One region of the Promicromonospora sp. NPDC057138 genome, then DNA from elsewhere that is predicted to be linked to it. Evidence: riboswitches for the same ligand, from Rfam matches in the RefSeq annotation. Region 1 holds a riboswitch; the other holds the start of a gene.
The links. Region 1 has a riboswitch for FMN ahead of ribD (bifunctional diaminohydroxyphosphoribosylaminopyrimidine deaminase/5-amino-6-(5-phosphoribosylamino)uracil reductase RibD). Riboswitches for the same ligand answer to the same signal wherever they lie in the genome.
Positions count from the first base shown of each region.

Region 1 (15,413 bases):
CCCGTCCACTGTCACCTTCGGTGCTCCGGCCCCGCTCATGCGCACGCTCCTTCTTCCTCGTCGAGCTCGTTCACGTTCTTCAGGCCGTTCAAGCCGTTCAAGCCGTTCACGCTCAGGTCGTTCAGATCGTTCAGATCGTTCAGGACGGGCTCGCCGGCGTCCGGCCGGTCGATGCGGTGCCCCAGCACCAGCCGCTTAGTCTCGAGGTACCGGTGGTTGTGCACGCCGCGCCCCACCACCAGCGCCCGCTGCCCGACGACGTCCGTACCCGCCTCGCGCAGGCCCGTCACCTTCTCCGGGTTGTTCGTCAGCAGGGTCACGCCGTCCAGCCCGATGTCCGCCAGGATCGCCGACGCCGCGCCGTACTCCCGCGCGTCCACCGGCAGCCCGAGGTCCACGTTCGCCTCGACGGTGTCCCGGCCCGTGTCCTGCAGCGCGTACGCCTGGATCTTCGCGGCCAGGCCGATCCCCCGGCCCTCGTGACCTCGCAGGTACACGACGGCGCCGCCCTCGGCGGCCACCGCCGCCAACGACGCCTCGAGCTGCGGGCCGCAGTCGCAGCGCAGGGAGCCCAGGGCGTCGCCCGTCAGGCACTCCGAGTGCACGCGCACCAGCCGGCCGTGGGCCGAGCCTCGTGCCGGCGCCTCGCGCCGCGGGCCGGACAGCGCCACCGGCGTCAGCGCGAGGTGCTCCGCGCCCGAGACCAGGTCCCGGTACGCCACGACCCGGAAGTCGCCGTACCGCGTGGGCAGCGACGCCTCGGCGACCCGGTGCACCCGGGCCTTGACCGGCGTCGTGCCACCGGACAGCGTCGCGCCACCAGACGGCAGCGGGTCGTGCGCCAGGCGCCACGCCACCAGATCGGCGACCGTGAGCACCACGAGGCCCGCCTCCCGCGCCAGGGCCTGGGCCTCGGGCAGCCGCATCACCGCGCCGTCGTCCCGGACGAGCTCGGCGATGGCGCCCACCTCGCCCAGGTCCCCGGCGCCAGCACCATCACTCGCGCTGCCGGCGAGGCGCACCAGGTCCACCGCGGCCTCCGTGTGCCCCGCGCGCTCCAGCACGCCGCCCGCGCGCGCCCGCAGCGGCAGCACGTGCCCGGGCCGGATCAGGTCCCGCGCGCCCGACGCCGGGTCGCCCAGCACCCGCAGCGTCCGCGCCCGGTCCGCCGCGGAGATTCCCGTCGTCACGCCCACGGCGGCGTCCACCGACACCGTGTATGCCGTCCCCCGCGGGTCCTCGCTGCGCTCGACCATCAGCGGCAGCTCCAGCGCGTCCGCGCGGTGCGCGGGCATCGGCGCGCAGAGGTAGCCCGACGAGTGCCGGACCGTCCAGCCCACCCACTCGGCCGTCGCGGCGCTCGCGGCGAGGACGACGTCCACCTCGTTCTCCCGGCCGGCGTCGTCGGCCACGAGGACCGGTCGCCCGGCGGCGAGCTCGGCGAGGGCGCGCTCCACCACGCCCGTGCCCGGCTCACCCGGGGTCCCCGGGACGACGGCGCTCGTACCGGCCGAGGCTGAGTTCTCGTCCGCAGCGTCCACAGGGCCCACGACATCCGCGGCGCGCACGGTGCTGCCCGCGCTCATCGTGCCGCTCCGGTCGCCAGGTCGCCGACGGCGGCCGTCGTCGCCGGCTGGGCGACCGCACCGGTCGCCATCAGCCGCTCGACGTACTTCGCGAGCACGTCGACCTCCACGTTCACGACGTCGCCCGGGACGAGCCGGCCGAGCGTCGTCGCGGCGAGCGTGGTCGGGATGAGCGACACGCCGAAGCCGTCGTCCGACACCCAGGTCACGGTCAGCGAGACCCCCGCCAGCGCGATGGACCCCTTCTCCGCGACGTACCGGGTCAGGGCGGCGGGCGCGGAGAACTCGAGGTCGTCCCAGCGCGGGCCGGGGGTGCGGCGCGCCAGCGTCGCGACGCCGTCGACATGCCCCTGGACCACGTGCCCGCCCAGCCGGCCGTCCGCCGGGAGCGCGCGCTCCAGGTTCACCGGGGTGCCCGGGACGAGGGCGCCGAGCGAGGTGCGGCGGAGGGTCTCCGGCATCACCTCGGCGACGAACGCGCCGCCGTTCCCGTCCGCCCCGGGCAGCACCGAGGTGACGGTCAGGCACACGCCGTCCACGGCTATCGAGTCGCCCGGCCGGGCGTCCGACGTGGCGAGCGGGCCCGCGACGGTCAGGACGGCGTCGGGCGCTGCGCCCGCGTCGGAGCCGGCGTCGCCGCCGGGCCGGTCGAGCGCGACGACCGAGCCGAGCTCCTCAACGATTCCGGTGAACATCAGATCTCCTCCTTGGTGTGCGCGACGGTGTGCGCGACCAGCAACATGTCGTCGCCCAGCCGGGTCACGTCGTGGGTGGCGAAGCGCGCGGCCTCGCCGATGGTGGTCACGCCGAGGTCGCCGACGGCGGTGGCGCCCGCGCCGAGCAGCACCGGGGCGACGTAGGCGTGGAGCTCGTCGACCGCGTCTGCGGCCAGCAGGGCCGTGGCCAGGGTGGGCCCGCCCTCCACGAGCAGGTGCCGCACCTCGCGCTCGGCGAGCTCCCGCAGCGCTGCGTCCAGATCGTGGCCGGGCAGCTGCAGCAGGGGGCCGCCGGGCCCGCGCAGGCGGGCGTCGTCGGGCACCGTGCGGCGGCCGAGCACCACCCGCAGCGGCTGGTGCCCGACGAGGCCGCCGTCGACGGTCCGGGCGGTGAGCGACGGGTCGTCGGTCAGGGCGGTCCCCGAGCCGACGGCTATCGCGTCGACCTGCGCGCGGATGGTGTGGGCGTGCGTGCGGGCCTGCGGGCCGGTGATCCAGCGGCTGGTGCCGTCGGCGGCGGCGACCCGGCCGTCCAGGCTGGTGGCGAGCTTCAGCGTCACGTAGGGGCGCCCGGTGCGCACGGCGTGCAGCCAGGGGCGCAGCAGCTCCTCGCCCTCGTCCGCGAGGGTGCCCATGGTGACCTCGATCCCCGCGGCCCGCAGCTTGGCCGTTCCGCCCGTCGCCACCGGATTCGGGTCGCCGACCGCGACGTGCACGACGGCGACGCCGGCCTCGATCAGGGCGTCCGCGCAGGGCCCGGTGCGGCCCTGGTGGGCGCACGGTTCGAGCGTCACCACCGCCGTCGTGCCCCGCGGGTCGATGCCCTGCGCCCGGGCCGCGGCCAGCGCCGCCGCCTCCGCGTGGGGCGTGCCGGCGCCGCGATGGAAGCCTTCGGCGACCGGGCGGCCGCCCGGGTCGAGGAGCACGCAGCCGACGCGCGGGTTCGGGCCGTACGCCGGGCCCTGCGCGGCCAGTGCGAGGGCGCGGCGCATGGCTGCCTCGACGGCGGGCGGTGCGGTGGGCGGTGCGGTGAGCGTCGCCGCGCGCGCCACGGCGCGGCCCTGCGGTGCCTGAGTCATGCTGTCCTCCCCGAGCTTCGGCGCTCCGGGGTGGACGACGGGTACGCGGACCAGGCCTGAAGGCCCTGCCCGCGCGCACGACGTCACGGCACACCCGCCCCAGGGGACGGCGGCGCCGCACGTGCTTCCTCCCATCCGGACTTTCACCGTCGGTCCTGGAGTTCCACCAGGTCAACCGGTCCCCCTTGCGGGAGACGCGGGTCGCGGACTGTCACCGCCGGCTCGGAATTACACCGACCCCGGAGCACGTGTGTGCGTACTGCTGCCTGTCAGCATGCCACAACTCGCGAGAGCCCCGGCCATGGTCTGCGTCACACCCTGCCGCTCGTCCTGCGCCGTCGGATCAGCCACTCCGCGAAGGCCACGTTGATGACCCAGGCCGCGACCATCCCGGTCGCGTAGGCCGCCGTGCTCATGGTGCCGACGATGGCCATGTACGGCCCGAGCAGCAGCGCCTGCGTCCCGGCGCCCATCGCCAGCGCGTACGCCCGCATCATCCAGGCCGGGTGGCTCACGAAGTCGCGGCGCAGCGCCGCCCGCACACCCAGGACTATCGACACGGCCATGGCGGTGCCGACCACGTAGCGCGCCCCGTTGACGACCAGGTTGTCGTGGGCCGGCAGGTCGTAGAACGTGGTCATCCAGAGGCCGGTCAGCGCGACGCCGAGGCCTGCCGGCGCGAGGACCCGGCCGGCGAGCCGATGCCAGCGTCGTCGGCGCAGGCTCGGCACGAACTGGAACGCGCCGAGCAAGCTGTAGGTCGTCACGCAGATGATGTGCACGATGACAGGCAGGGGCTGGGCCACGAAGCGCGCGTTCTCCGCGGTGACCACGGGATCCGAGGCCAGCTCGGTGAGCCGCACGGATCCGGCGAGTGCCGGGACGGCCGCCAGGAGGAGCAGACCCGCCGGGACGAGCCATTCGCGACGACTCGTGGGCTTGGTCGTCGTCTGGGAGATTGTCATGTGTCGAGCGTGCCTGGCTGGGTACGGGCTGGTCATGGGCCCGTGGACCGGGCTGCTCCCGGCCGAAAGTACGAGCCGTGCTACGGGGCCGGAGCCCGGTCAGGACCAGCCGGGTCGGGAACGACCTGGTCGGGACCAACCCAGTCGGGACCAACCCGGTCAGGCTCAGTTCAGGAGCCGCCGGTCCGCACGCGCCCCGTGTCGTAGGCCCAGAGCGCGACCTCGACGCGGTTGCGCGCTCCGACCTTCGTCATGAGGTTCGCGACGTGCGACTTGACGGTGCTCAGGGTGACGAAGAGCTCGCGCGCGATCTCGGTGTTGGTCAGGCCGCGTGCGACGGCCCGGAGCACCTCCTCCTCGCGCGCGGTCAGCGGGTCGAGGGGCTGCGCGGGTGGCGCGGCGGGTCCGACGTCGGCGAAGGCCCTGAGCAGGCGTGTCGTGATGCTCGGCGCGATCAAGGCGTCGCCGACGGCGGCGGCGCGCACGGCCTGGGCGAGGAGCGCGGGGCCGGCGTCCTTGAGCAGGAAGCCCCGCGCGCCCGCCCGGAGGGCCGCGTAGACGTACTCGTCCAGGTCGAACGTCGTGATGACGACGACGGCGAGCGGATCGACGACTCCCGGGCCGGCCAGCGCCCGGGTCGCCTCGATGCCGTCGAGCACGGGCATCCGGATGTCGAACAGGCAGACGTCGGGCCGGAGGCGGCGCGCTAGCTCGACGGCCGCGGCGCCGTCCGCCGCCTCGCCGACCACCTCGATGCCGTCCTGGACGCCGAGGATCATGCTGAGGCCCGTGCGGACGATCTCCTGGTCGTCCGCGACCAGGACGGTCAGGGCGCGGTCCGCCGGGCGGTCCCCAGGGCGGTCCGGACCGGGCCCCGGCGTCGGGCCGGTCACGGGCGCCCGCCCGTCAGCGGGAGAAAGGCCTCCACGACCCATCCGCCCGACGGCACGGGACCGGCGGTGACGTCGCCGCCCAGCTCCCGGGCGCGTACCCGCATCCCGGCGATCCCGTTCCCGGGCACGAACGGCGAGGTCAGTGGCTCCCCGTCGTCGGAGACGCGCAGCCGGAGGGAGCCGGCCTCGACCGTGAGGGCGACGTCGACCCGCGTCCGGCCGCGGGCGTGGCGGCGCGCGTTGGTGACCGACTCCTGCGCGATGCGGTAGGCCGCCGCGCCGACGTCGGCCCGTACGCTTCCGACCTCGCCCTGAACCGTGACGACCACGGGCGACGGCGGACCGGCGGCGAGCCGGACGACGTCGGCGGCCTGCGGGCCGGGACCGACGGCGCTTGCGCTCAGGCTGTTGCCGGTTCCGGTGCTCGAGCTGTGGCCGGGTCCGGCACCGGAACCGGCTGCGGAGCTCGCTCTGCCGCCGGTGCTGAGACCCGCGGGCGCGGTGGGGACCCGGGCCGTGCCGGCCGAACTGGCCGCGATCGCCGAACCATCCGCAACCTGCTCGTCCTCGCGCAGCGCGCGGACCAGGGCGCGCATCTCGACGAGTGTCTGCTTCGCCTCGCCCTCGATGACGCGCAGCGCGGCCTCCAGCGGGTCTCCGCCGTCCCCCCCGCCGCGACGGCCGCGCCGCGCCTCCGCCTGGGCGAGTCCGGCCTGCGCCCGGACGGCGATGCCGGAGACGTGGTGTCCGACGATGTCGTGCATGTCCCGGGCTATGCGCTCGCGCTCCTGGGCCCGCGCCTGCGCGAGCGCGCGCACCCGGGCCGTGGACCGGAAGCGGACCGCCAGACCGGTAGCGCCCAGCATCGCGACGACAGATGCCCCGCCCAGCGTTTCGGCACCCGTAGCGTTCCCCAGCGCCCAGGTCAGGCCGAGCGCCGCGGCCAGGAGCCCGGCCCCGACGACGGCCTGCCGACCGCTCCCCCATCGGAACAGCGCGTAGACCAGGACCGCGCCGTACACCGCCGTGATCAGGTCGCCGTCGCTCCCCATCACGAGCATCACCGCGGTCGAGACCACTGTCGTGGCCACCACGGGCAGCAGCGGATGCGTCCGGCGCCAGAGCAGCGTCGGGACCAGGACCAGCGCCGCGGCAACCTGCAGCCAGCGCCACGGCAGGTCGGGCCGCACCAGGCCCTCGATCACCACGGCCGGGACCACCACTCCCACCAGAGCCCAGTCCCGCCAGACCCGCGCCGGCGGATCAGCGGGCGGGGGCTCGTCCCAGACCGAGCGGATGGCGGACACGGGCTCATGCTACGAGGGCCGGGCGGGCCGCCGGATCAGGCGAAAGTACGAGGCCGGGCTCCCCGTTCGGGGCTGGTGGTGAGGTGGAGGGTTGGTGGTCCGGGTCTGCGGCGCGCTTGGCACACTTTTTATCCACCAGAGCGCGGGCGCGGACAGCCGTCAGGGAGGTCCGCTTCCACCACACGATCTTGCCTGGACTCTGGCCCGGATCCATGCGAGATCGTGTGGTCGCAGCGGACCAATCTCTGCCCCGCCCGGCGCGGCTCAGTGCGTGTGCTTGCTCGCCAGCTCGCGCAGCGTCGCGATCTCCGCCGGGATGTCCGCGGCCCCGTAGACCGCGGAGCCCGCCACGAAGACGTTCGCCCCGGCATCGGCGGCCCGCTCGATCGTGTCGCGGGACACTCCCCCGTCGACCTGGATCCAGACGTCGAGGCCGGACTCGCTCACGGCCTCGCGCGCACGCCGGATCTTCGGCAGCGTGCCGTCGATGAAGGACTGCCCGCCGAAACCAGGCTCGACGGTCATCACGAGGATCATGTCGATCTCGGCGAGCAGGTCGAGGTAGGGCTCCACCGGCGTCGCCGGCCGCAGCGCCACGCCCGCCCGCGACCCGAGCTTGCGCAGCTCGCGCGCCAGGCGCACCGGCGCCTGCGCCGCCTCGGCGTGGAAGGTGACCGACGCCGCCCCGGCCTCCGCGAACGCCGGCGCCCACCGGTCGGGGTTCTCGATCATGAGGTGCGCGTCGAGCGGGATCGGCGACACCTTCGCGAGCCGCTCGAAGATCGGCAGCCCCAGCGTCAGGTTCGGCACGAAGTGGTTGTCCATGACGTCGACGTGCGCGTAGTCGGCGTCGGCGATCCGGCCGAGGTCACGCTCGAGGTTCGCGAAGTCGGCGGAGAGGATGCTGGGGGCGATGAGGGCTGCCATGATGCCAGCGTAGGACCCGACCAACAGACCGGGAGCACAGATGATCCCCGAAGTGAACTACTGGGCAGTGATCGCGGCCACGCTGTCGACGATGGTCGTGGGCTCGCTCTGGTACACGCCCAGGACGTTCGGCAACCGCTGGATGAAGCTCGCGAAGGTGGACCCCGAGGCGGCCAGTGCCGCAGGGATCTGGCCCATCGTCATTACGGTCATCGTCAGCTTCCTGACCGCGTGGGTGCTGGCCGGCGCCGTCTACATCTCGTGGGAGTTCTACGAGGGGAGCTTCTTCACCTCCGCCGTCGTGACCGCCGTCCTGCTCTGGATCGGGTTCACGGCCGCCCGCATGATCACGCACGACGCCTTCGAGGGCCGCCCGCCCGCGCTCACCACCCTGAACCTGGCGCACGAGCTGGTCACGATCCTGGTCATGGCCCTGATCATCGGGGTGTGGCCGCCGACCGGCGTCTGACCCGCGCAACCTCCGGCTCTGGAATCACGCGTTCAGCGCGCCGACGGCATCGTTGACGACAGACGCGATCTGGTCGGGTACCTCGTTCGGCAGGAAGAACACACTGCCCGGAACCGTCACGACCTTGACCGTGGAGCACGCCTCCAGCGTGCGCCGCTCGGCGCCGGTGAGCCCGCCGTCGCCCTTCTCGGCGTGGACGACCCACGTCGGGACGCCCGAGCGGCACAGCATCGCGGCGTGGTCCTCGCCGCTCTTCAGCCACTTCAGGTATTCACGAAGTCCGAGACGCATGTCCCGCGTGCTGGTCCTGCGGAAGTCCGCGGCGAGCTCCGCCCGCCGCTCGGGCGGCACCGGTATGCCCTTCACCATCGACTCCGCGGCGTTCTTCATCAACGCCAGCGGCAGGCTGCCGAGCGCTCTGGACAATCGGATGACGTTGATGAAGACCGCGGACTCGTCCGGCAACGACAAGCTGATGCCAAGCAGCACCATCGGGCCGGTGAACAGGTTCTTCTCCGCCATCTCCAGCGCCGCGTTGGCGCCCAGGCTGAACCCGACGACGACCTCCGCACCCGTCTTGGCCACGAGGTCCGCTGTCATTCGCCCATAGGCCTCGTGGCTGTAGTCGTCCGGGGACGGCGCGCCTGCTTGTCCGGGCATCGTCGCCGCCACCAGCCGCAGCCCGGACAGGCTGGGCTGCTGCATCAGCTCCAGATACGAGCGCGCGCTGCACATGCCGCCGGGCAGCAACAGCACGGTGTGTTCGGCGTCCGCCGGACCTGACTCGACCAACTGCCACTCAACGCTCACCATCGCACCCCCGTCACCCCATCGTAGGCAGGCCCTAGGTCGTGCGCCGCAGCAGCGTCAGGTGCATCGCGTCCGTGCCGTGCACGTGCGGCCAGAGCTGCACGTCATCACGGTCCGACAGCGGGATCTCGGCCGCGCTGTCGGCGCGCACCACCGAGCGCAGGACGCCGGGCGTGTCGAGCCGCTCGACGTCGGACCGCTTCTTCAGCACGTCCGACACCACGAGCTGCGTCTCGGCCAGGTGCGGCGAGCACGTCACGTACGCGACCACTCCCCCGGGCCGGACGGCGTCCAGCGCCGAGGCGAGCAGCTCGCGCTGCAGCCCGGTGAGTGCGCCGAGGTCCGACGGCGTCCGCCGCCACCGGCTCTCGGGCCGACGGCGCAGCGCGCCCAGACCGGTGCACGGCGCGTCGACGAGCACGCGGTCGTAGGCGCCCGGCTCGTCGGCGCCGACCTCACGCCCGTCGCCGGTACGGACCTCCTCGACCACGCCGTCGGGCAGGGCCGCCAGGGCGCCCGCGACCAGGCGGGCTCGGTGGGGCGCCACCTCGTTGGCGACCAGCGTCGCCCCGCGTTGCGCGGCCAGCGCTCCCAGCAGGGCCGCCTTGCCGCCCGGACCTGCGCACAGGTCAAGCCAGCGCTCGCGGGCCCCGCTGTCCGGCACAGCGCCATCCGACACCGCGGCACCGTCGGACGCGGCGCTCGCAGACGCAGCACTCCCAGACGCAGCACCGCTCAGGGGCACCCCAGCGAGGGCGAGCGTGACGAGCTGGGAGCCCTCGTCCTGCACGCCGGCGCGGCCCTCCCGGATCGCGGGGATCCCCGACGGGTCCGAGCCCTCCAGCCGCAGCGCGGTGGGCGCCCAGCGGCCGGCGACCAGGTCGACGTCGCCCCAGGCATCCTCGTCGGACACGTCCACCAGGCCCGGACGAGCCACCAGCATGACGCGCGGCGAGGCGTTGTCGGCGGCCAGCAGGTCCCCGATCTCGTCCACGCTGCGCCCGTTGCCGACCAGCGCCTCGCGCAGGGCGCGCGCGATCCACAGCGGGTGCGACTCGGTGGCCGCGAGGCCGGTCAGGGCGTCCGGCGCCTCCTTCTCGAGGATGGACAGCCACTCCTCCAGCGGGCGCTCCGACACCCGGCGCAGCACCGCGTTGACCATCTGCGCCGGCCCGGCGCCCACGCGGTTGCGCGCGAGCCCGACCGTCTCGGAGACCGCGGCGTGCACCGGCACGCGCATGCCGAGGACCTGGTGCGCGCCGAGCCGTAGGACGTCCAGCAGCGCCGGGTCCAGGCCGGGCAGGGGGCGGTCCACGCAGGTCGCCAGGATGGCGTCGTACCGGCCACGCAGGCGCAGCGTGCCGTAGGTCAGCTCGGTCGCGAAGCCGGCGTCGCGACCGCGGATGTGCCGCTCGCGCAGCAGCGGAGGCAGTACCAGGTTCGCGTAGGCGTCCGACTCGTCGACCTCGCGCAGCACGTCGAACGCGGCCATCCGGGCCGGGTCGGTGCGCTTGCGACGTTCGGACGGCGCCTGCGAGGTGCGGGGCCGGTCGCCGCCCCGGGACCGCGATGCGGAGCGCTGGCGCCCGGAGGAGTTGCGCCGGTCGTCGTCGAAGCTCCGCCCGCCGCCACGTGCGCTGCCCTCGCGCGAACCGCTGTCGCCCGAGCCGCCGTCGCCCTCGTACCCGCTCATGCGGACACCTCCGTGGTGCCCGACGTCGCAGAGCCCGACGTCGCAGAGCCCGACGTCGCGCCGTCAGGTGTCGAGGTGCCCGTCGCCGACCCGTCCGGTGTCGCGGCACCTGTCACCCCGGCACCGGTCACCGCGGCACCTGTCGCCGAGGCCTCCGACGTCGACGCGTCGAGCACGAGGCCCGCCTCGACGAGCTGTCGCCCCGCGCCGCGGGCCCAGTCGGGCGCGGGCATCGCCTTCTTGCCGACGGGCCGCACCTCGCCCAGCGCGACCGCGTAGGTGGCGGTGCCGACCAGGACCTCGCGCTTCAGGGCGCGCACCTCGCCGGCCAGCAGGTCGGTGACCTCAGGACGTGGCGAGACCGGCCCGAGCCCGAGCCGGGACCCGTCCGGCAGCACCGTCCACGCGCCGGGCGCGGGTGTGCAGCCCCTCACGAGACGGTCGACCGCGAGCGCCGGGTCGGTCCAGGCCACGCGGGCGTCGTCGGTGGTGAGCTTGGGGGCGATGGAGACGCCGTCGGCGGGCTGGGGCTGCGGCTGGAGGGTGCCGTCCTCGAGGGCGTCGAGGGTGGCCACGAGCAGTTCGGCGCCGGAGATGGCGAGGCGGCCGAGGAGGTCGCCGGACGTGTCGGTGGGGCGGATGGTCTCGGTGGCCGTGCCGAGCACGGGTCCGGTGTCCATGCCCTCGTCCAGGAGGAATGTGGTGGCGCCCGTGACCTCGTCGCCGGCGATGACGGCGCGCTGCACGGGGGCTGCGCCGCGCCAGGCGGGCAGCACGGAGAAGTGCAGGTTGACCCAGCCGAGGCGGGGCACGGCGAGCACGGCGGGGCGCAGGATGTGCCCGTAGGCGACGACGGGGGCGGCGTCGATCTCCAGCTCGCGCAGGTGCGCGATGAACTCGTCGCCGCGCGGGACATCGGTGATGACGGGGATCCCGGCCTCCTCCGCCCGGGCGCGCACGGGGCTCGGTGTGAGCTTGCGGCCGCGGCCCGACGGCGCGTCGGCGCGGGTCAGGACGGCCACGACCTCGTGGCGCGAGGCGAGCAGGGCCTCCAGCGAGGCGACGGCGGGTTCGGGAGTTCCGGCGAAGAGAAGACGCACCGGGCCAGTCTAGGTTCGGTGGCCCGACGACGCGGTGTGGGGCGGTGCGCACGGGCCGTGTCGCTCGGCACACCACGCTCGGCCCCCTCCGCTCGGCCTACTCCGCGACCGGGAGCCCCAGGGCGCGCAGGTCCTTGCGGAGCGCGTCCGTGGAGGTGAACACCACGCCGCGGAACCCGACGCCGCGCGCCGCGTCCACGTTGACCGCCTTGTCGTCCACGAAGACGGCGCGGGACGGGTCGACCCCGAACCGCTCGATGGCGAGCTCGAAGATGCGCCGGTCGGGCTTGGCCATGCCCTCGCGGCCGGACACGATGACGTCGTCCATCAGCCCGATCGCGGGTGCGGCGGGCTCGGCGCTGTGGAAGGTCTCTGCCTGCCAGTTGGTCAGCCCGTAGAGCCGCAGGCCGAGGCCCTTCAGCTCGGCGACCAGCTCCGCCGACCCCTCGATCGGTCCCGTCAGCGACATCTCGTAGTGCTCCACGTACCGGCGCAGGTCGGCGACCAGGTCGGGGCGGGTGCGCTCCACACGCTCCAGCAGTACCGCGTACGGCGTCCCCGCGTCGGCCGCGTGGTTGATCGAGCCGAAGTCCACGGCCTCGAAGAACGCCTCGATCTCGGCCTGCGGCCGGTCCGGGTAGGGGCCGAACGGGTCCCAGCCGATCAGCACGTTCCCGAAGTCGTACACGACGGTGTCGATCGCGGGGCTAGCCGGGTGGGTCGGGTCGGTCGGGCTGGTCGGGTCGGTCACAGGATCGGCAGAACTCACAGCATCTCCTTCGGGTCGAGCTGTACACGGACGGTCCCGCCCTCGCGGCGCGCGGAGCGGACGGCGAGGCTCGCCTTGAGCCTACGGGCGAGCTCGTCGCCCTGGGCGAGCGGTACGCGCAGCACGGTCCGTACGGGCAGGTCCAGGGCCTGCACGGCGATCCGGCCTGCCGAACCCCCTCTGCTGCCCGACGGCGCCCCCGCACCGCGCCCGCCTGGTCCGCGCCCCATCGCGTCCGGGTCGACCTCGACCGGACCGAGCACGCCCGACCCCGTTCCCGGGTCCTCGCGCAGCCCGACCCGCGCGACGACGGCGTCGACCGCCGTCCGGTCCCCCGTCACCGCGGCGACCCGGACCGCCGGCGGCAGGTGCAGCTCGGCCCGCTCGTCGAGCTCGCGCGCCGCGAAGCCGGCCGGGTCCCAGCGGACCAGGGCCTGGGTCGGGCCGGGGGCGCCGTCGCCGACGAGCAGCACCTGCCCCTGCGGCCCGGGACGCACCAGCGACGCGGCCGCCAGCCAGCGGTGCAGCGCCTCCGTGCCGGCGGCGAGGCCGGTGCCGCCCGTCATCACGGCGGCGTCGAGCAGCAGCGCCGTGGCGTACCCGGTCGCGGCGACCGGCTCGGCCCCCGGGGTCGCCACGACGAGCGCGGGCGTCGCGGGGACGGCGTCGAGCACCCCGCCGGGGGCCGACGCCGACGACAGCCGCACCGGCACGCCCGTGAACGCGCGCCCCAGCTCCTCGGCGGTGCGCGCCGAGCCGACGCGGACCGACCGCAGGCCCGTCCAGCCGCACTCCTCGCAGTGCCAGCCGCCCGCGAGCCGGCCGCACCAGGTGCACTGGGGCGCGCCGTCGGCGTGCGGCAGGCCCAGCGGGCCGTGGCAATGGCCGCAGCGGGCGGCGACCCGGCAGCGCGAGCACGCCACGACGGGCAGGTAGCCCGACCGCGGCACCTGCACCAGCACCGGGCCGTGCTCCAGGGCGTCCCGGGCGGCCTTCCAGGCGGCCGACGGCAGCCGGGCGGCCGCGGCCGCTCCGTCGCGCGCGAGCTCCACGGACGTGAGCGCCCGCACGCGCGGCGCACGGGCCCGCACCACGTCCCGCGCCGCCGCCAGCTCGCGGGCCCAGCCCGAGGCCAGCATCGCCTGCGCCTGCACCGTCCGGCCGGGCGACCCCAGCAGGAATGCCGCGTCCTCCCGTTCCGCGCGCAGCGCCAGGACGTCCCGGGCGTGCGGGTACGGGGCGTGCGGCTCGGCCAGCGTCTCCTCGCCGTCGCCCCACAGGACCACCAGGCCGAGGTCGGCGACCGGCGCGAACATCGCGGCCCGCGTGCCGACCACCACCCGGGCGGCCCCGCGCAGCGCCCGCAGGAACGCACGGTAGCGGGGAGCGGGCCCGTCGTCCGCGAGGAGCCGCACGACGTCGTCCGCCCCCAGCCCCGCGCCCGTCAGGGCGGCACTCACCCGCGCCACGTCCCGGGCGTCCGGCACGACGACGAGCGCCCCGCGCCCGCCCGCCGTGCACGCCCGCACGGCCTGGGCGACGGCGGCCGCCCAGTGCGGCGTGCCGTCGTCGCCGGTGCCCTTGTCCATGTCCACGCCCACGCCCACGCCGAGGCCCGTGCCCACGCCCGACAGCGCGGACCACACGGCCCGCGGCGCCTCGCCCGCCTGGATCCGGCGCAGGTACGCCTCGCCCCCGCGGTAGGGGGCCCAGGCGGAGGGCTGCTGAGGCTCGGCTGCGGGGGTCTCGACGGGCTCGACCACCATGGACGGCTCGACCTGTGTCGACGGCTCTCTCTCCGACGGCTCTTTCTCGGACGGCTCCCTGTCCGACGGCCCCTTGTCCGACGGCTCCTTCTCGACCCGCGCGTGCCGCGGTGGCAGGGCCAGGCGCAGCACGTCGGCGAGCGTGCCCGCGTACCGGTCGGCGACGGCGCGGCACAGCTCCAGCACCTGCGGCGTCAGCACCCGCTCGCCCGACACCACCCGGCGCAGCGGCACGAGCCTGCCGTCGTGGTCGGAGGTCTCCTGGCGTGCCACGACGTACCCGGCGACGTCCTGCCGGCCGAACCGGGCCTTGATGCGCACGCCGGGCTGCGCCTCGTCGGCCATCGTGACCGGGACCAGGTAGTCGTACGGCTGGTCGAGGTGCGCGGGCTGCAGGTCGAGCACGACCCGCGCCACCGGGAGCGTCTCGGTGATGGGGATGCCGTTGGTCTCGGCGTTGTCGAGCGGGTCCCGGCGCCCGGCCTTGCCGCGGGCGCGCACGGACGTGGCGCCCACCTCGTCCAGCCCGAGCAGCACGCCGTCCGGCAGCGTGTCCTGCTCCGTGTCCCCGTTCACGCCCCTATCCCATCACGCGCCACCGACATCCCGACGCGCGTGGCACAGGAGAGGTCAGAACAGGCTGAGCAGGTCGTCCACGCGGTCCATGCGCTCCCAGGTGAAGTCCGGGAGGTCGCGGCCGAAGTGGCCGTAGGTCGCCGTCTTGCGGTAGATCGGGCGCAGCAGGTCGAGGTCGCGGACGATCGCGGCCGGGCGCAGGTCGAACACCTCGCGGATGGCCGACGTGATCATCTCGACGGGCACCGTCTCGGTGCCGAACGTCTCGACGTAGAGGCCCACGGGGTGCGCCTTGCCGATCGCGTAGGCGACCTGCGCCTCGCAGCGCCGCGCGAGCCCCGCCGCGACCACGTTCTTGGCCACCCAGCGCATCGCGTACGCCGCGGACCGGTCCACCTTCGAGGGGTCCTTGCCCGAGAACGCCCCGCCGCCGTGCCGCGCCATGCCGCCGTAGGTGTCGACGATGATCTTGCGGCCCGTCAGGCCCGCGTCGCCCTGCGGGCCGCCGATGACGAACTTGCCGGTCGGGTTCACGAACTGCTTGGCGCCCGACCACTCCAGGCCCGCGATCTCCAGCACGGGGGCGATCACGTGCTCGGCCACCTCGACGTGCAGCTTCTCCTGCTGGACGTCGGCGTCGTGCTGCGTGGAGAGCACCACCGTGTCGATCGCGACGGGGCGGTCGCCGTCGTACCCGACGGTGACCTGGGTCTTGCCGTCCGGCCGCAGGCCCAGCACCTCGCCCGACTTGCGTACC
Region 1 is NZ_JBHUUX010000006.1:164,185-179,597, reverse strand. It holds gene ribH (6,7-dimethyl-8-ribityllumazine synthase) at 1-39, opposite strand, end outside; gene ribB (3,4-dihydroxy-2-butanone-4-phosphate synthase) at 36-1,586, opposite strand; gene ACFT2C_RS06615 (riboflavin synthase) at 1,583-2,281, opposite strand; gene ribD (bifunctional diaminohydroxyphosphoribosylaminopyrimidine deaminase/5-amino-6-(5-phosphoribosylamino)uracil reductase RibD) at 2,281-3,381, opposite strand; FMN riboswitch at 3,499-3,633, opposite strand; gene ACFT2C_RS06605 (DUF2306 domain-containing protein) at 3,693-4,346, opposite strand; gene ACFT2C_RS06600 (response regulator) at 4,517-5,176, opposite strand; gene ACFT2C_RS06595 (sensor histidine kinase) at 5,236-6,546, opposite strand; gene rpe (ribulose-phosphate 3-epimerase) at 6,811-7,473, opposite strand; gene ACFT2C_RS06585 (DUF1761 domain-containing protein) at 7,514-7,942, shown strand; gene ACFT2C_RS06580 (alpha/beta fold hydrolase) at 7,967-8,698, opposite strand; gene ACFT2C_RS06575 (RsmB/NOP family class I SAM-dependent RNA methyltransferase) at 8,787-10,445, opposite strand; partial or broken gene fmt (methionyl-tRNA formyltransferase) at 10,631-11,545, opposite strand; gene ACFT2C_RS06565 (HAD family hydrolase) at 11,643-12,314, opposite strand; gene ACFT2C_RS06560 (primosomal protein N') at 12,311-14,656, opposite strand; gene metK (methionine adenosyltransferase) at 14,711-15,413, opposite strand, start outside.

Region 2 (15,413 bases), on a different contig from region 1:
GAGGGTGCCGCGTGGGCGGCCGGGCACGGCGCACGGTTCCTGACCGGCGGCGTCATGATCCCCGCGCCGATGGTGGGCACCGAGGCGGCGTACGTCTACTACAGCGGCCCGGCCGAGGTGCTGGAGGACGCCCGGGAGCCGTTGGCCGCAATCGGCACACCGCGGTATCTCGGCGCGGACCCGGGCCTGGCGCAGCTCATGTACCAGGCCAACCTCGACGTGTTCCTCACCTCGCTCGCCTCGCTCCTGCACGCCACCGCGCTGCTCGAGTCCGGCGGGGTCGGCGCCACGAGCGCTGTGCCCGAGCTGATGCGGACCCTCGCCGGCATCTCCGAGATGCTGAGCGTGGGCGGGAACCCCGGGGTGCAGATCGAGGCCGGCGAGCATCCGGGCCACCTGAGCACCGTCACCATGATGGGCGCGACCGCCGACCACATCGTCGCCGCCAGCGACGCGGTAGGCGTGGACAGCGGCCTTCCCGCGGCGGTCCAGGCCTACTACACCTGGGCCCGCGACCACGGTCACGGCGGCGACAACTGGACCCGGATCATCGACGCCATGCGCCCGCAGGGCGGCTCAGGGGGCGTTGCGCCTCAAGCCTGAGGCGCTCGCGTCCCGCCGGCGGCGTCATCTCACCGTCGTCCCACGCTGCCCATGTGGATGGGGCCGGACGGGTCGGTCACGACCGGGGCGGGCGGCTCGGGCCTCAGGTCGAAGGCCCTGCGGGAGTGCAGCTCGAGCATCGCGTCGCCGGTCGCGCTCCACGGGAAGAGCTCGGCGCGCGCCCGGGCGGCCTTGCGCCGCTCGTCCACGTCGCGGTCCAGCACGTCGTGCAGGGCGATGGCGAGCGCTGCAGCGTCCGGCGGGGCGGCGGCACCAGCCGTGCCCACCACCTCGGGCAGGGCGCTCGACGAGCTGCAGACCACCGGCGTCCCCGACGCCAGCGCCTCGAGCGCCGCGAGCCCGAAGGTCTCGATCGGCCCGGGGGCGATGACGGCGTCGGCGCAGGCCAGCAGGGTTGCGAGCCGGTCGCGGTCCGGGATGAACGAGAGGAACCGGTGCGGCAGGCCCGCGGCCTCGGCCCGGCGTCGCATCTTCGGCAGGAGCGGACCGGAGCCCGCGACGACGAGCCGCACGGGGCGCCCGTCCCGCACGAGCTGCGCTGCGGCGTCGATGGCGAGGTCGGGCCGCTTCTCCGTGGACTGGCGGCTGGCCAGCACGATGAGGGCGGTGCTGGGCGGCGCGTACTCGGCGCGCGCCTCGTCGGAGTACCGGTCGGGCCGGAATCGTGCCAGGTCCACGCCGAGCGGGACCCGGTACAGCGGCGGCAGGACGGCGCGGGTGCGCGCAGCCACGCGCTCGACCTCGCCGGCGGCGAACTGGGTGGTGGCGACCAGGCGGTCGAACCGGGTGAGCGTGGCGAGGTTGTACCGGTCGGCCAGGGCAGGAGCTGCGGCCGCGCCGAACGCCGCCGCTGGGCCGCCCTCCGCCGCGCCGGGGATCCAGGACCGCAGCACGCCGTCGACCCGCTCGTGCAGCATCATCAGCGAGGGGACGCCGGCCTCTCGGGCCCAGTCACCCAGTCCGGCGAGCGTGGTGCGGTCGCTCACCTCGAGCCGGTCGGGCGCGAGGGTCTCGAGCAGGCCCCGCATCTTGCCGGGTTGCACCACCGCGCGGTACCCGCCGGAGAACGGCACGCGCGGCGCCGCGAGGCCGACGACTCGCACGCCGTCCACGTGCGCCACCCCGTCCCGCCTGCCCGGCACGACGAGCACGGGTTCGTGCCCCCGGGACAGGTACTGCCCGGCCATGGCGTGCATAGCGGTTCGGATGCCCCCGGACCGGGGGCTGTAGAAGTTGGCGACGTGGACTATTCGCAAGTCATACCTCCGCTGAGCCGGCTCTCGCGTGCACCCGGACCGCGTCCTCGTAGTGGCCCATGAGCTCGGAGCAGATGTCGTGCCACGTCCGGCCCTCGGCGCGTTCCCGTGCCGAGGCCCCGAAGGCGCGCCGCTTGCGTTCGTCGCCCACCAGGTCGACGACGCGGGCGCGGAGCGCCTCGTGGTCACCTGGAGGGTACAGCCAGCCGTCGTGGGAGTGCCGGACGATGTCCAGCGGGCCGCCCGCGGCGGGCGCCACGACCGGGACCCCGCTGGCGTGCGCCTCCTGCAGCGTCTGGCCGAACGTCTCGAGCTCGCCCGGGTGCACGAACACGTCGAGGCTCGCCATCGCCCGCGACAGCTCGGCCCCGCGCAGCAGCCCGGTGAAGTAGGCGGACGGGAGGATCTGCCGCAGGTCCTCCCGCTCGGGCCCGTCGCCGACGATGACGAGGCGCACGCCCGGCAGGTTCTCGATCACGCGCAGCGCCTCGACCTGCTTCTCGGCGGCGAGGCGACCCACGTAGCCCACGAGGATCTCGCGGCCGGCGCCGATCCTGCGGCGCCACGCCTCGTCCCGGAACTGCGGGTGGAACGACTCCGTGTCGACGCCCCTGCCCCACAGGCGCAGGTTGGGGATGCCGTGGTTCTCGAGCTGCCGCATCGTCGCGGTCGACGGCGCGAGCGTCATCGTCGCGCGCTCGTGGATGTCCTTGACCCGCTTCCACAGCAGCGGCTCGAAGCCGCCCAGGCCGTACCGCGCCGCGTACCCGGGCACCTCGGTCTGGTAGACGGCGACGCTCGGCAGGCCGAGCCGCTCCGCCGCAAGGATGCCGCGCCAGCCGAGGATGAACGGCGACGCGAGGTGGACCACGTCCGGCGCGAACGTCGCCAGCGTGCGCTCGGTGCGCCACTTCTTGCCGACGACGAGCCGCACGTCCGGGTACCCGGGGAAGCCGATCGAGCCGAGCTCGACCACCGGGGCACCACTGACGAAGGGCGGGACATGGCCGATGGAGGCATCGGCGTCGGGCGCGAGGACCATTGCCTGGTCCCCCCGCTCACGTAGATGCTCAAGGACTCGCAGGACGGAATTAGTGACTCCGTTGACCTGCGGGAGGAAGCTCTCCGCAACGATGGCTACTCGCACGTTACGAACCTGCCGGTCGTCGATGTCCGTACGAAGTCCTTCGTGCGGCGAACCGGGGAACGGGTGGCGTCGAGACGGTTACCGCTACACACGATGTCACGGACCTGACCGTAGCGGAGCCACCATCCACCTGGCATGGGGAACACCCCTGAGGGGACCCTTAACCTGCCCTGGAAGTCGTCCGACGGCTCCGCGCGACCTGGACGAGCCGGACGACGGCGCCCACCAGCAGCGCCACGAGCAGCGCGTTGCGCAGGGCGCCGATGGTTGTGGCCAGCGGCCAGCCACCGAGGAACTCGCCGTACCGGATCGGGTAGATCTCCATCGTCAGCCGGGCGACGATCAGCGTGCCGAACGCCGGCAGGAACCAGGTGCGGCGGGTGCCCTGGCTGCGGCTGCCGAGCGCGATGGCCGCGGCCAGCGGCGGCCCGATCCACGCGATGAACTGCGGCGAGCCCACCTTGTTGAAGACGATCAGGGCCAGGAGCTCGGCGGCGGCGCCGAGCAGCAGGACGTCCCCGACGAGGTCGGGCCGGCGTCGAGCCGCCCACCAGACGAGCGCCGCGAGCAGGACCGCGGCCACGGGCAGCGCGATGTCGAGCGCCTCCGCGACGGCGTCCGGGCCGGCCCCGAGCACCTCGTAGGTGTAGATGACGTTGTCGTACTCGACCTGGATCGAGGAGTCCCACAGCCGCGCCACGGTGAACGGCGTGGCGGCGACGGACTCGACCTGGAGCTGGCGGTCGCCCTGCTCGCCGAAGACGTCGAGCACGTTGTCCGACCCGCCGCCCACCGTTGCGATGCCGATGACCACCGCGCACACCGCCGCGCCCGGCAGCACCACGTTCCGGAGGAACCCCTTGGCGTTCGACGCCGTCGCGGCCAACGCGAGGGCCACCGCGCCGGGGGCGATCTTGATCCAGGCGCCCACCGTGGCCAGCGTCATGGCGAGCGCGGGCCGCCGGACGGCGACGAGCAGCGCGACGAGGATGATCGGCGCGAGCAGCCCGTCGAGCCGCCCGATCCAGATCGGGCCGAGCGCCACGAGGAAGGCGAGCCAGAACCACACGGCGGCGCGGCCGTGCGGGCGGGCCCGCCCGAGCAGCAGCACGGCGACGGCGTTGGCGGCCGTCACGAGCCCCATCCACACCCAGTAGTAGCCGTTCGTCGAGTCGGCGAGCAGGGCCGGGATCGCCATCGGCGCGAGGGCGCCGATCGGGTACACCCAGTCGTAGCTGAAGACCGGCCACCACCCGGCGTCCATGCCGTTGCGGATCCACCACTCGTACAGGTTCACGTCGCCGAGGATCTGCCCCCCGAACACCCAGGCCTGCAGGATGATCCAGCCGTGGACCAGGGCGAACCCGATCCACAGGGCCGGCCAGGAGGAGAGCACACGGGTGGCGGACCGCAGGAAGTCCTTGCCCACGGCCTTGGGCGTTGTCGAAATGTCTGACGCGCTCGGCACGGGCCACATCCTTGCACTGATCCGCCGCGGGGTCGGCGCTCGGCCGATATGGGTACAAGTTCGAGCGTACGCGAGTTAGAGTTCGGGTACCCGAACTCTATGGAGAGCCGATGACTCGCACCGTCGCAGAGCCCCGCCTGGGCCGCGCACGCCTTTTCACGCTGCTCGGCCCCGCCTTCGTGGCGGCGATCGCCTACGTGGACCCGGGCAACGTGGCGGCGAACCTCACGGCCGGGGCGCGGTTCGGCTACCTGCTCGTCTGGGTGCTCGTGGCGGCCAACGCGATGGCGGTGCTGGTGCAGTACCTGTCGGCCAAGCTCGGCGTCGTGACCGGTCGGTCCCTGCCCGAGGTGCTCGGCGACCGGCTGCCCCGCCCGGCCCGCCTCGCGTACTGGGTGCAGGCCGAGATCGTGGCGGCGGCGACCGACCTCGCCGAGGTGATCGGCGGGGCCATCGCCCTCCACCTGCTGTTCGGCGTGCCGCTCGTGCTGGGCGGCGTCATCACCGGGGTGGTGTCGTTGCTCGTGCTGGCGGTGCAGCAGCGTCGCGGCCAGCGGGCCTTCGAGGGCGTCGTCACCACGATGCTCGCGGTGCTGGCCGTCGGGTTCTGCGCGGGTCTGTTCTTCTCCCCGGCCGACCCGGCGGGCATGCTGGCCGGTCTGGTGCCCCGCCTGGCCGGCGCGGACTCCGTGCTGCTGGCCGCCTCGATGCTCGGGGCCACGGTGATGCCGCACGCGATCTACCTGCACTCGTCGCTGGCCCGGGACCACCTGCACGCGCCGTCGACGTCGGTGCCCCGAATCCTGCGCGCGACGCGGATCGACGTCGTGCTGGCGCTGATCCTGGCCGGGAGCGTGAACATCGCGATGCTCCTGCTCGCCGCCGCGAACCTGCCCGGCCACGCGGGGACCGACACCATCGAGGGCGCCCACGCCGCGATCACCGACACCCTCGGGCCCGTGGTGGGCGTGCTGTTCGCCGTCGGGCTGCTGGCCTCGGGGCTCGCGTCGACGTCGGTCGGGGCCTACGCGGGGGCAGAGATCATGGCCGGCCTGCTGAAGGTTCGCGTGTCGCTGCTGACCCGGCGCCTGGTGACGCTGCTGCCGGCGATCGTCCTGCTGATGACGGGGATCTCGCCCACCTGGCTCCTCGTGGTGAGCCAGGTGGTGCTGAGCTTCGGCATCCCGTTCGCGATGATCCCGCTCGTGCGGCTCACGCGGGAGCGCGAGCTGCTCGGCGAGCACCGGAACGGCCTGACCACCCAGGTGCTGGCCTGGGTGGTCGCGGGCGTGATCGTGGCGCTGAACGTCACGCTGCTCTACCTCACCCTCGCGGGGTAGGGGGCGGTTACCGGGCGAGGTAGGCGACGTCGCCGTTCGAGCTGCGGATCTCGACGGTGCGGGCGGCGTCCGGGTCGGTCGGGCCCTCGATGGTCTGGTCGCCGTTCGACGTGTGGATCGTCAGGGCCACCGGCTCGCCGTCGCCCACCACTGTGACCTCGCCGTTGCTGCTCACGCCGTAGACGTCGCCGCCGACCTCGGAGATCTCCACCGATCCGTTGCTGGTCGTCGCCGAGGCGTCGCCCGTCACGGAGCCGATGGTGATCCGGCCGTTGCTGGTGTCCGTGGTGACGCTGCCGTCCACGCCCGTGACGTCGATCTCGCCGTTCGAGGTCGACGCCTCGACGTCGGCGCCGGAGTCGGTGACGTCGATGTCGCCGTTGCTGGAGTCCGCCGTCAGCGCGCCGCCGACGTCGGTGGCCTCGATCCGGCCGTTGCTCGTGCTCAGGGAGACGTCGCCGGCCAGGCCGCTCGCGACGACGTCGCCGTTCTCGGTGCGGATCACCACCTCCGTGCCCGCGGGCAGGGTCACGTCGAGCTCGCCCGAGCAGTGGGGCAGCGCGATGGCCCAGCCGCACCGGTGGGTGAGCTCCAGGTGGCTCGCGGACTCGTCCGCCGAGTAGCTGGGCTCCCGCAGGCCGCTGTGCGCGATGACGTCCACCTCGATGTCGCCCTCGACGGCGCTGACGGTGACGTCGCCGTCGGCCACGAGCTCGACCGAGTCCACGGCGTCGTAGGACCGATGGGTGGTGGTGGTCTTGGACATCGTCAGGTCGGCGAGATACAGGGCGCCGAACCCGACCAGCGCGAGGGCGAGGACCGCGCCGGCGGTGCCGAGGACCCGGCCGGTGACGCCGCGCCGCGGCGGCCCCGGCGGGTAGGCGGCGTCCTGCGGATACGGCCCGGGCTGCCCGACGACGTCCGCGGGGACCGGGGGATTCTCGGGGCTGAGCTGGTTCATCAGAGTGATCCGTTCTGGTCGAGCCAGCGCAGCACGGCGAGCACCCGGCGGTGGTCGTCGGCGGCCGGCGGGAGGCCGAGCTTGGTCAGGATGTTGGTGACGTGCTTCTCCACGGCGGCCAGCCCCACGACGAGGCGGTCCGCGATGGCGGCGTTGGAGCGGCCCTCGGCCATGAGCGCGAGCACCTCGCGCTCGCGCCGCGTCAGGACGTCGAGGTCGGAGCCGGAGTGGCGGGCGATGATCTGGGTGACCACCTCGGGGTCCACGACGGTCCCGCCCGCGGAGACACGGGCGACCGCGTCGAGGAACTCGTCGACGTCGGCCACGCGGTCCTTGAGCACGTAGCCCAGGCCGCGCGCGCCGCGCGCGAACAGCTCGGTCGCGTAGCTCTGCTCCACGTACTGCGACAGCACGAGCACCGGCAGGTCCGGGTGCAGGCTGCGCAGGTGCACGGCGGCGCGCAGCCCCTCGTCGGTGTGCGACGGCGGCATCCGGACGTCGGTGACGAGCAGGTCGGGCAGCTCGGCGTCGGGCGTCGAGAGTGCCCGGACCAGGTCGTCCGCCGTGGCGTGGCCCGTCACGGTGTGGCCCTCGGCGGCGAGCAGGCGGGTGAGGCCGTCCAGGAGGAGGACGGAGTCCTCAGCGATCACGATGCGCACGGGACCTCCACGGTCAGGCGGGTGCCCTTACCGGGCGGGCTGTCGAGCTCGAACGTGCCGTCCAGTGCGGCGACGCGGCCGCGCAGGCCTTCCAGGCCGCTGCCGGGGGTCGGCTCGGCGCCGCCCCGGCCGTCGTCGGACACCGTGACGCGCAGGCGCTGCGGGTGCTCGTCGGGCACCAGGCTCGCCGCGACCCGGACCGAGTCGGCCCCGGCGTGCTTGGCGACGTTGGTCAGAGCCTCCGCGACCACGAAGTACGCGGCTGCCTGCGCGGCGGAGCCGGCGGGCGTCAGGTCGCCCGTGACCTCGACGCGGACGGGGACCGGGCTGCGCCCGGCGAGGGCGGAGAGCGCTGCGTCGAGCCCGCGGTCGGAGAGGACGGCGGGGTGGATGCCGCGTACGAGGTCGCGCAGCTCGGCGAGGGTCTCCTTGATCTCACGGTGCGCGAGCTCCAGGGCGGCGACCGCGTGCTCGGGGTCCTTGTCGGCCAGACGGCGGGCCACGCCCAGCTCGACGCCGAGGGCGACCAGGCGCTGCTGGGCGCCGTCGTGCAGGTCGCGCTCGATGCGGCGGCGCTCGGTGTCGGCGGCGGAGACCGCCGCCGTCCGCGACTCGGTGAGGACGACGGCGCGTTCGCGAGCCGTGTGCGCGGCGGCCTCGGCGAGGCGCGTCTCGTGCTCGGCGACGGCGGCGCGGGCACGGGCGACGTCGGCCGCGGACGGGCCCAGGAGGACCGTCGCGAGCCGCACCATGAGGTACGACCCGTACTGCGCGAGGGCGGCGGCCGCCCACACGAGCACGACGGCGCCGGCGAGCGCGCCGACCACCGTGGCCGGCCACGACAGGCCGGTCCACCCGGCGAGGGCGCTGTCCCGGCCCAGCGGCACGAACGCCACGGCGGCTACGGCTGCCGCAGCCAGGGCCGCGGCGACAGCGAAGAACACGGAGGTGAGCAGCATCGCCAGGAACGCATAGAGCGTGGCGGCCCAGGCGCGGCCGTCGCGGATCGGCGTCCACAGCCTCGACCAGAAGCCCCGCGGCACGTGCCCCACGGGCAGGGGAGCGGGGATGACGACGCCGGTCTGGGCGGCGATGCGGGCGCGCTCGGCCGCGCCGAACCAGCGCGCGACGACCAGAGAGAGGGCGAGGAGCGGCAGCCCGACGCCGAACGCCGGGACGGCCGCGGCCGAGACCACGACGAGGGTCCACAGGATCAGGCCGCCCGTGAGGTGCCAGACCCAGCCGACCCCGAGGGCGGCGAAGGCGCGCCCGGTAGCGGCGTCGTACGGGGCACGGAAGAACCCCGGGCCCGAGACAAGGGCGGGCGTCACCCGGTCCTCGAGGCTGCGGGGCTGGGGCGCCGGCGCGGGGCCGGCATCGCTGGTCATGAACATGACACTAGGCCGGTGCCCGCCCCCGGAACATGCTGCGACCCCACGGCGTGCAGGTGGGGTTACCCCTACCCCTGCACGTTGGTCGAGCTTGTCGAGACCCAGGTCTCGACAAGCTCGACCAACGACTGATCAGGCGAAGGCGCTCGTGCCCGTGATCTCGCGGCCGATGATCAGGGCCTGCATGCTCTCGGTGCCCTCGTAGGTGTGCAGCGCCTCGATGTCGGTGAAGTGCCGCGCCACACGGTTCTCCAGCAGGATTCCGTTGCCGCCGAGCAGGTCGCGCGCGACCGCCGCAACCTCCCGCGCGCCGCGCGTGCACGTGTACTTGGCGAGCGAGGCCTGCGGGCCGCTGAGCTGCCCGGCCTCGTCGAGCCGGGTCAGCTGCTTCACGAGGAGCTGCATCTGCGTGATGGTCGCCAGCATCTTCGTCAGGCGCTCCTGCACCATCTGGCTCGCCGCGAGCGGCCGGCCGAACTGCGTGCGCTGCTTGGCATAGGCGACGGCTGCCTCGTAACAGGCGATGGCCTGCCCGACGGCGCCCCAGGCCACCCCGAGCCGGGTCGCGAACAGGACGCGCCCGGTGTCCTTGAACGAGCGGGACTTCGGCAGCAGGTTCTCTGCCGGTACGAACACGTCGGTCAGCACGATGTGCGCCTGGTGGATGGCGCGCAGCGAGATCTTGCCCTCGATGGTCTTCGCGACGTACCCGGGGGTGTCCTGCGGCACGATGTAGCCGTGGACCTGGCCGTCCTCGCCGCGGGCCCACACCACCGAGATGTCGCCGATCGAGCCGAAGCCGATCCACTTCTTCTCGCCGTTGATGACGTAGCCCTCGACGCCGTCGCGCGTCTCCTTGACCGCGGACGTCTCCAGGCCGACGGAGTCGGAGCCGTGCGTGGGCTCGGTCAGTGCGAACGCGCCGAGGACCTCACCCCGGGCCATCGGCCCGGCGTACTTCTCGATCTGCTCGTCGGAGCCGAGCATCACTATCGAGCGCAGCGCGAGGCCGCCCTGCACGCCGCCGATCGTGGTCACCGAGCCGTCACCGCGCGACATCTCCATCGCGGCCAGGCCCGAGGCCATCTTGGAGATCTTCGGGTAGCCGGGCACGTCCACGCCGTCGCGCAGGAAGTCCAGCTCGGCCATGCGCTTGACCAGGTCCATCGGGACCTCGTAGCGCTCCCAGTAGCCGTCGATGACGGGCAGGACCTCGTCCTGCACGAACTGGCGGACGGCGAGCTGGTGCGCCCGCTCCTCCGCCGTCACGTCGGCGAAGGCGCCGGCGAAGTCGATGTCGAGCGGTTGCGAGACGTCGTAGTCGGGCGCCGTCACCCCGGGGGTCTGAGTCATGGCTTCCATGGTGCTGGGTACCGGGTATCAGGTCAAGCGATACTACGTCTCACTCTGGCTCGGTCCCGGCGTGGCGGCGCGTGGCGGCGCGATCAGGCGGCCGCGACCGCCACGTCGCCCGGTTCGGCGCTCTCACGGCGGCTGATGCGCCACCACGCGAAGAATCCGAACAGCGTGAACAGGCCGTAGAACACGTACATCAGGGCGGTCGCCCAGTACCCCGCGGAGAACAGCAGGGGCACGCCGACGAGGTCGACGGCCACCCAGATCAGCCAGAACTCGACCCAGCCCTTGGCCATGCCGTAGGTGGCGAGCACGGAGCCCGCGAAGATCCACGCGTCGGCCCAGACCGGCTCGTACGAGCCGAGGGTCCGGAAGAGCGGGGTGAGCAGCAGCGTGCCGGCGAGCAGCCCGGTCACGAGGCCGACGCGGGCCCGCCAGGACGCCCAGTGGGGGTGCACCGCGACCGTGCCGGCGCCGCCGAGCCGCTGGGTCTGGCGCCAGCGGTACCAGCCGTAGACCGAGACCACGATGAACATGATCTGGCGGCCGGCCTGGCCCAGCATGTCGGCCCGGGTCGTCTCGCCGAACCAGGAGCCCATGAAGACCGTGAAGAGCAGGATGTTGCCGACGATGCCCACCGGCCAGGCCCACACCTTGCGGCGCAGCCCGCCGAGCGCGGACGCCAGGCCGAACAGGTTGCCGATGACCTCACGCCAGTAGATCTGCTGGTCGCCGACCAGGAACGTCGCGTCGTAGGCGGCGCGGAACCAGTCCATGTCTCTTCCCTCTCCGTATGTCCGCACAGGGGCTCCGGGGTGAGGGCCGGCGCGCCGCGAAGGCGCCGACGACGGCGCCCGGCCGTGGCCCCGAAGGGTCGACGGCGCGCGCCGCACGTGCTTCCTCCCATCCGGACTTTCACCGTCGGTCCTGGAGTTTCACCAGGTCAACCAGGCCCCTCCCGAAGGAGCGACCCGGGTCGCGGACTATCACCGCCGGCTCGGAATTTCACCGACCCCGGAGCACGTGTGCATCTGCTGCACGATGTCTAGCGGAACACAGGATGCCACGTGCTCATTCCCCGGCGAGTGTCCGGTTCGTCACGCAGCTCAGACGAGGGCGTCCCGGACGGCGCGCGCCACCTCGTCGGGCCCGGCCTTGCCCTCGATGACGGTGACGATGACGCGGCGGGCGGGCGGGGCGCCGTCGTCGGCCGGGGGCTGGCCGGTGGCGCCCAGGACGGCGGCGCGCCGCAGGTCCGCGAACGCCTCTTCGAGCTCGGGCCGCAGGTCGAGCGACGGGTTGCGCAGCCAGCGCCGCAGGATCGAGTTGTGCACCGCGACGACGGAGGCCGCGAACGCGATGGACGCCGTCGACGTCGACCGCTCCGGCGGCAGCGTGTCCCGCAGGTAGTGCGTGAACGCCCGCTCGTAGCGGTGCGTCGTGATGAGCTCCCGGTCGCGCAGCGCGGGGACCTGCTGCAGCAGCGCGTACCGGGCGAGCGACGTCTCGCGCTGACCCACGTGGTGGTCGAACACCATGCGTGCCGCGCGGCACACCTCGAGATACGGGTCGACGTCGGGGTCCCAGGCGCGGCCCAGGTCGTGCCCGGACTCCTCGCTGGTGCGGGCGTCGGGCCGGGTGGCGGCCAGCATGACCACCACCTCCTCGAGCAGCAGCTCGTGGTCGGCGAAGACCACGTCCTCCTTCGAGCGGAACCGGCGGAAGAACGTCGCGCGGCTGACCTTCGCGGCGTCGGCGATCTCCTCGACGGTAGTTCCCTCGTAGCCCTGCCGGGTGAACAGGTCCACCGCAACGTCTACTGCCTGCGCGTGCGTGTGAGTACGGACGGCGGTCATGCCAGGCAGGCTACCGCGTGGCCCCCGGCTGGCGTGAAGAGTCCTTGAACGATCCGTGACCTTCATGGCGCTAATTTTCCCGGGCGGCGATCTTGCCGGACCGCAGTCTGCGCAGGTAGCGCACCTCGCGAATCGCCAGCAGCAGGCCGAGAACGCCCGGCACGGCCGACCACGGGTGACCGAGCACGACGCCCACGAGACACACCAAAAAAATCACCCCGCCGACGACGACGGTGGCGAGACTTCCCCAACGGATCCCGGTCACGCAGCGAGCGTAGTCTGCTGCGGACGATCGTGACCGCCGCCACCTAGCCCAGAGGAAACATGACTCTCGACCTGCGCATCTTCACCGAGCCCCAGCAGGGTGCGACGTACGACGACCAGCTTGCCGTCGCCCGGGCGACCGAGCAGCTGGGATTCAGCGCCTTCTTCCGTTCCGACCACTACCTGGCCATGGGCGTCGACGGGCTGCCCGGCCCGACCGACGCGTGGACGACCCTGGCCGGGCTCGCCCGCGACACGTCGACAGTGCGGCTCGGCACGCTGGTGTCCTCGGCGACGTTCCGGCACCCCGGCGTCCTCGCCATCCAGGTGGCGCAGGTGGACCAGATGTCCGGCGGCCGCGTGGAATTCGGCCTCGGCACGGGCTGGTACCAGGCCGAGCACAGCGCCTACGGCATCCCGTTCCCGGACAAGCGGTTCGGCATCCTCGAGGAGCAGCTCGCGGTCATCACCGGCCTGTGGGGCACGCCGGCGGGGGAGACGTTCTCGTTCTCCGGCGAGCACTACCAGCTCACGGACTCACCGGCCCTGCCCAAGCCCACGCAGACGAAGATTCCCGTGCTCGTCGGTGGCGGCGGCGCACGCCGGACGCCCGCCCTCGCGGCGAAGTACGGCGACGAGTACAACCAGGCCTTCCCGAAGATCGACACGGTCGGCCCGCGGATCAAGGTGATCGAGAAGGCGCTGTCCGACGCCGGGCGCGGGCCCGAGTCGATGGTCCAGTCGGTGGCACTGGTCGCCGCCGTCGGGCAGGACGAGGCCGAGCTCGCCAAGCGTGCCGCGGCGATCGGCCGTGAGCCCGCCGAGCTGCGCAAGCACGGTATCGCCGGGACGGTCGCCGAGGTGGCGGACCGCCTCAAGACCCTCGAGGCGGCGGGAATCCAGCGCGTCTACCTCCAGATCCTCGACCTGGCGGATCTGGACCACCTGGACCTGATAGCCCGCGAGGTCCGCACCCAGCTGGGCTGAGCCTGGGAGTGGTGAGAACGGGGTTGTGTTCCGCAGGGGTCTCCTGAGGAACACAACCCCGTTCTCGCTCTACGGGCGGATGACAGTCTGGACAGTGGGCTGAACGCGTGGTTAGCATGTTGAACATGCGTTCAGCCGACCTCACCGCACGGGCCAGGATCCGCGACGCCGCGATCTCCCGGTTCGCGGTGGAGGGCTTTGGGGCGTCGGTCCGATCCATCGCGTCCGACGCCGGGGTGAGCGCCGGCCTCGTGATGCACCACTTCGGCTCCAAGGACAAGCTCCGCGCCGAGTGCGACGAGCACCTGCTCGGCGTGATCCGCCGGCTCAAGCGCGAGAACGTCGCCGAGGCCGCGGCAGGCCAGAGCTTCTTCCACAAGTTCGCGGCCGCCGAGGAGAACGCGCCCATCGTCGGGTACGTCCTGCGGTCCATGCAGGACGGCGGCGCGCTGGCCCGCGAGTTCATCGACCACATGGTCGACGACGCCGTGGAGTACACACGGGACGGCGTCGCGGCGGGCGTGGTCGTGCCCAGCCGGGACGAGGCCGCGCGGGCCCGCTACCTCACGCTGTCCTCCCTCGGTGCGCTGCTGCTCGAGGTGACGCTCAGCCCGCCGTCGGACCCGAGCGACCTCGGCGCGATCGTCCGCGGCTACGTCACCAACAGCTACCTGCCCATGCTGGAGCTGTTCACCGAGGGTTTCCTCACCTCCCGTCGCATGCTCGACGAGTACCTCATGTACGTGCCCGACCCGCCGTCGCGCGAGGCAGTGCCGCTCCCGGACTGACCGGTATCGGCGGTCGGAAGCGCGCTGCCCTGTCACGTCCCCATACCGACGTCAGAGAGCGAAGCGATCATGACCAGCACCGCACTGAACAGCACACCGTCCTCCATCCCGGCTGTTGAGGTCCGGGACCTGCACAAGTCGTTCGGCACCGTCAAGGCGCTCGACGGCCTGAACCTGGTCGTCCGGCCCGGAGAGGTCGCCGGCTTCCTCGGCCCCAACGGGGCCGGCAAGTCCACCACCATCCGCGTCCTGCTCGGCCTGCTGCGGCCCGACGCCGGGCACGCCAGCCTGCTGGGCGGCGACCCGTTCGCCCAGGCGGTCGACCTGCATCAGCGCCTCGCCTACGTGCCGGGCGACGTCACGCTCTGGCCGAAGCTGACCGGTGGTGAGGCCATCGACCTCCTGCTGCGGCTCCGTGGTGTGCAGGTCGACAGGAGGCGCAAGGAGCGCATGCTGAAGCGCTTCGAGCTCGACCCCACCAAGAAGGCCGGCACCTACTCGAAGGGCAACCGGCAGAAGGTCGCCCTGGTCGCTGCCCTGAGCGCCGACGCGGAGCTGCTGGTCCTCGACGAGCCAACGTCGGGGCTGGACCCCCTCATGGAGGCGGTGTTCCAGGAGTCAATCCGCGAGGCGACGGCGCAGGGCACCTCGGTGCTGCTGTCGAGCCACATCCTCGGCGAGGTCGAAGCGCTGTGCGACACCGTGACGATCATCCGCAACGGCAAGGACGTACAGGCCGGCACCCTCTCCGAGCTGCGCCACCTCACGCGGTCCAAGGTCTCCGCCGTGGTGACCGGTGACACCGGCGTGCTGGCGTCACTCACCGGCGTCCACGATCTGCTCGTGACCGACGCGGGAGGCGCCGCGTCGTCCGGCGCGCCGGCGTCGCGCATCGCGTTCCACGTGGACGACGACGCGCTGCCCCGGGTCACGATGGCTCTGGCCACCCTGGAGCCGCACGGCCTGACGGTCGAGCCGCCCTCGCTGGAGGAGCTGTTCCTGCGCCAGTACGGTGACGAGCTGGAACGGCTCGAAGAGGCCCCTGACGTCGAGGAGCCGACCGAGCGCGCCGGCACCAGAGCAGCCAGGAGGGCTGCCCGCAGCTCGGTGAAGGCAGGACGGCGATGAGTGCGACAACGCTGTCCGGCGTCCATCCGCTGGAGCGTCCGGCGCTGGCGCTACGTGGCGCGTTCGCGGGCACCGGTGATCTGCTGCGGCTCGCGCTGCGACGAGACCGTGTGCTGCTGCCCGTGCAGATCGCCGTGTGCGTGCTCATGTTCGTCAGCACGTTGAGCTCCGTGTCCCAGCTGTACGGA
Region 2 is NZ_JBHUUX010000030.1:23,335-38,747, forward strand. It holds gene ACFT2C_RS16850 (NAD(P)-dependent oxidoreductase) at 1-603, shown strand, start outside; gene ACFT2C_RS16855 (glycosyltransferase) at 633-1,880, opposite strand; gene ACFT2C_RS16860 (glycosyltransferase family 4 protein) at 1,882-3,027, opposite strand; gene ACFT2C_RS16865 (hypothetical protein) at 3,188-4,504, opposite strand; gene ACFT2C_RS16870 (Nramp family divalent metal transporter) at 4,606-5,835, shown strand; gene ACFT2C_RS16875 (DUF4097 domain-containing protein) at 5,843-6,796, opposite strand; gene ACFT2C_RS16880 (response regulator) at 6,796-7,455, opposite strand; gene ACFT2C_RS16885 (histidine kinase) at 7,443-8,843, opposite strand; gene ACFT2C_RS16890 (acyl-CoA dehydrogenase family protein) at 8,979-10,199, opposite strand; gene pnuC (nicotinamide riboside transporter PnuC) at 10,292-10,978, opposite strand; FMN riboswitch at 11,092-11,229, opposite strand; gene ACFT2C_RS16900 (TetR family transcriptional regulator) at 11,309-12,058, opposite strand; gene ACFT2C_RS16905 (hypothetical protein) at 12,129-12,323, opposite strand; gene ACFT2C_RS16910 (LLM class F420-dependent oxidoreductase) at 12,383-13,309, shown strand; gene ACFT2C_RS16915 (TetR family transcriptional regulator) at 13,435-14,097, shown strand; gene ACFT2C_RS16920 (ATP-binding cassette domain-containing protein) at 14,167-15,225, shown strand; gene ACFT2C_RS16925 (ABC transporter permease) at 15,222-15,413, shown strand, end outside.
Region 2: linked by a shared signal. The riboswitch ahead of pnuC (nicotinamide riboside transporter PnuC) and the one ahead of ribD (bifunctional diaminohydroxyphosphoribosylaminopyrimidine deaminase/5-amino-6-(5-phosphoribosylamino)uracil reductase RibD) in region 1 are both predicted to bind FMN.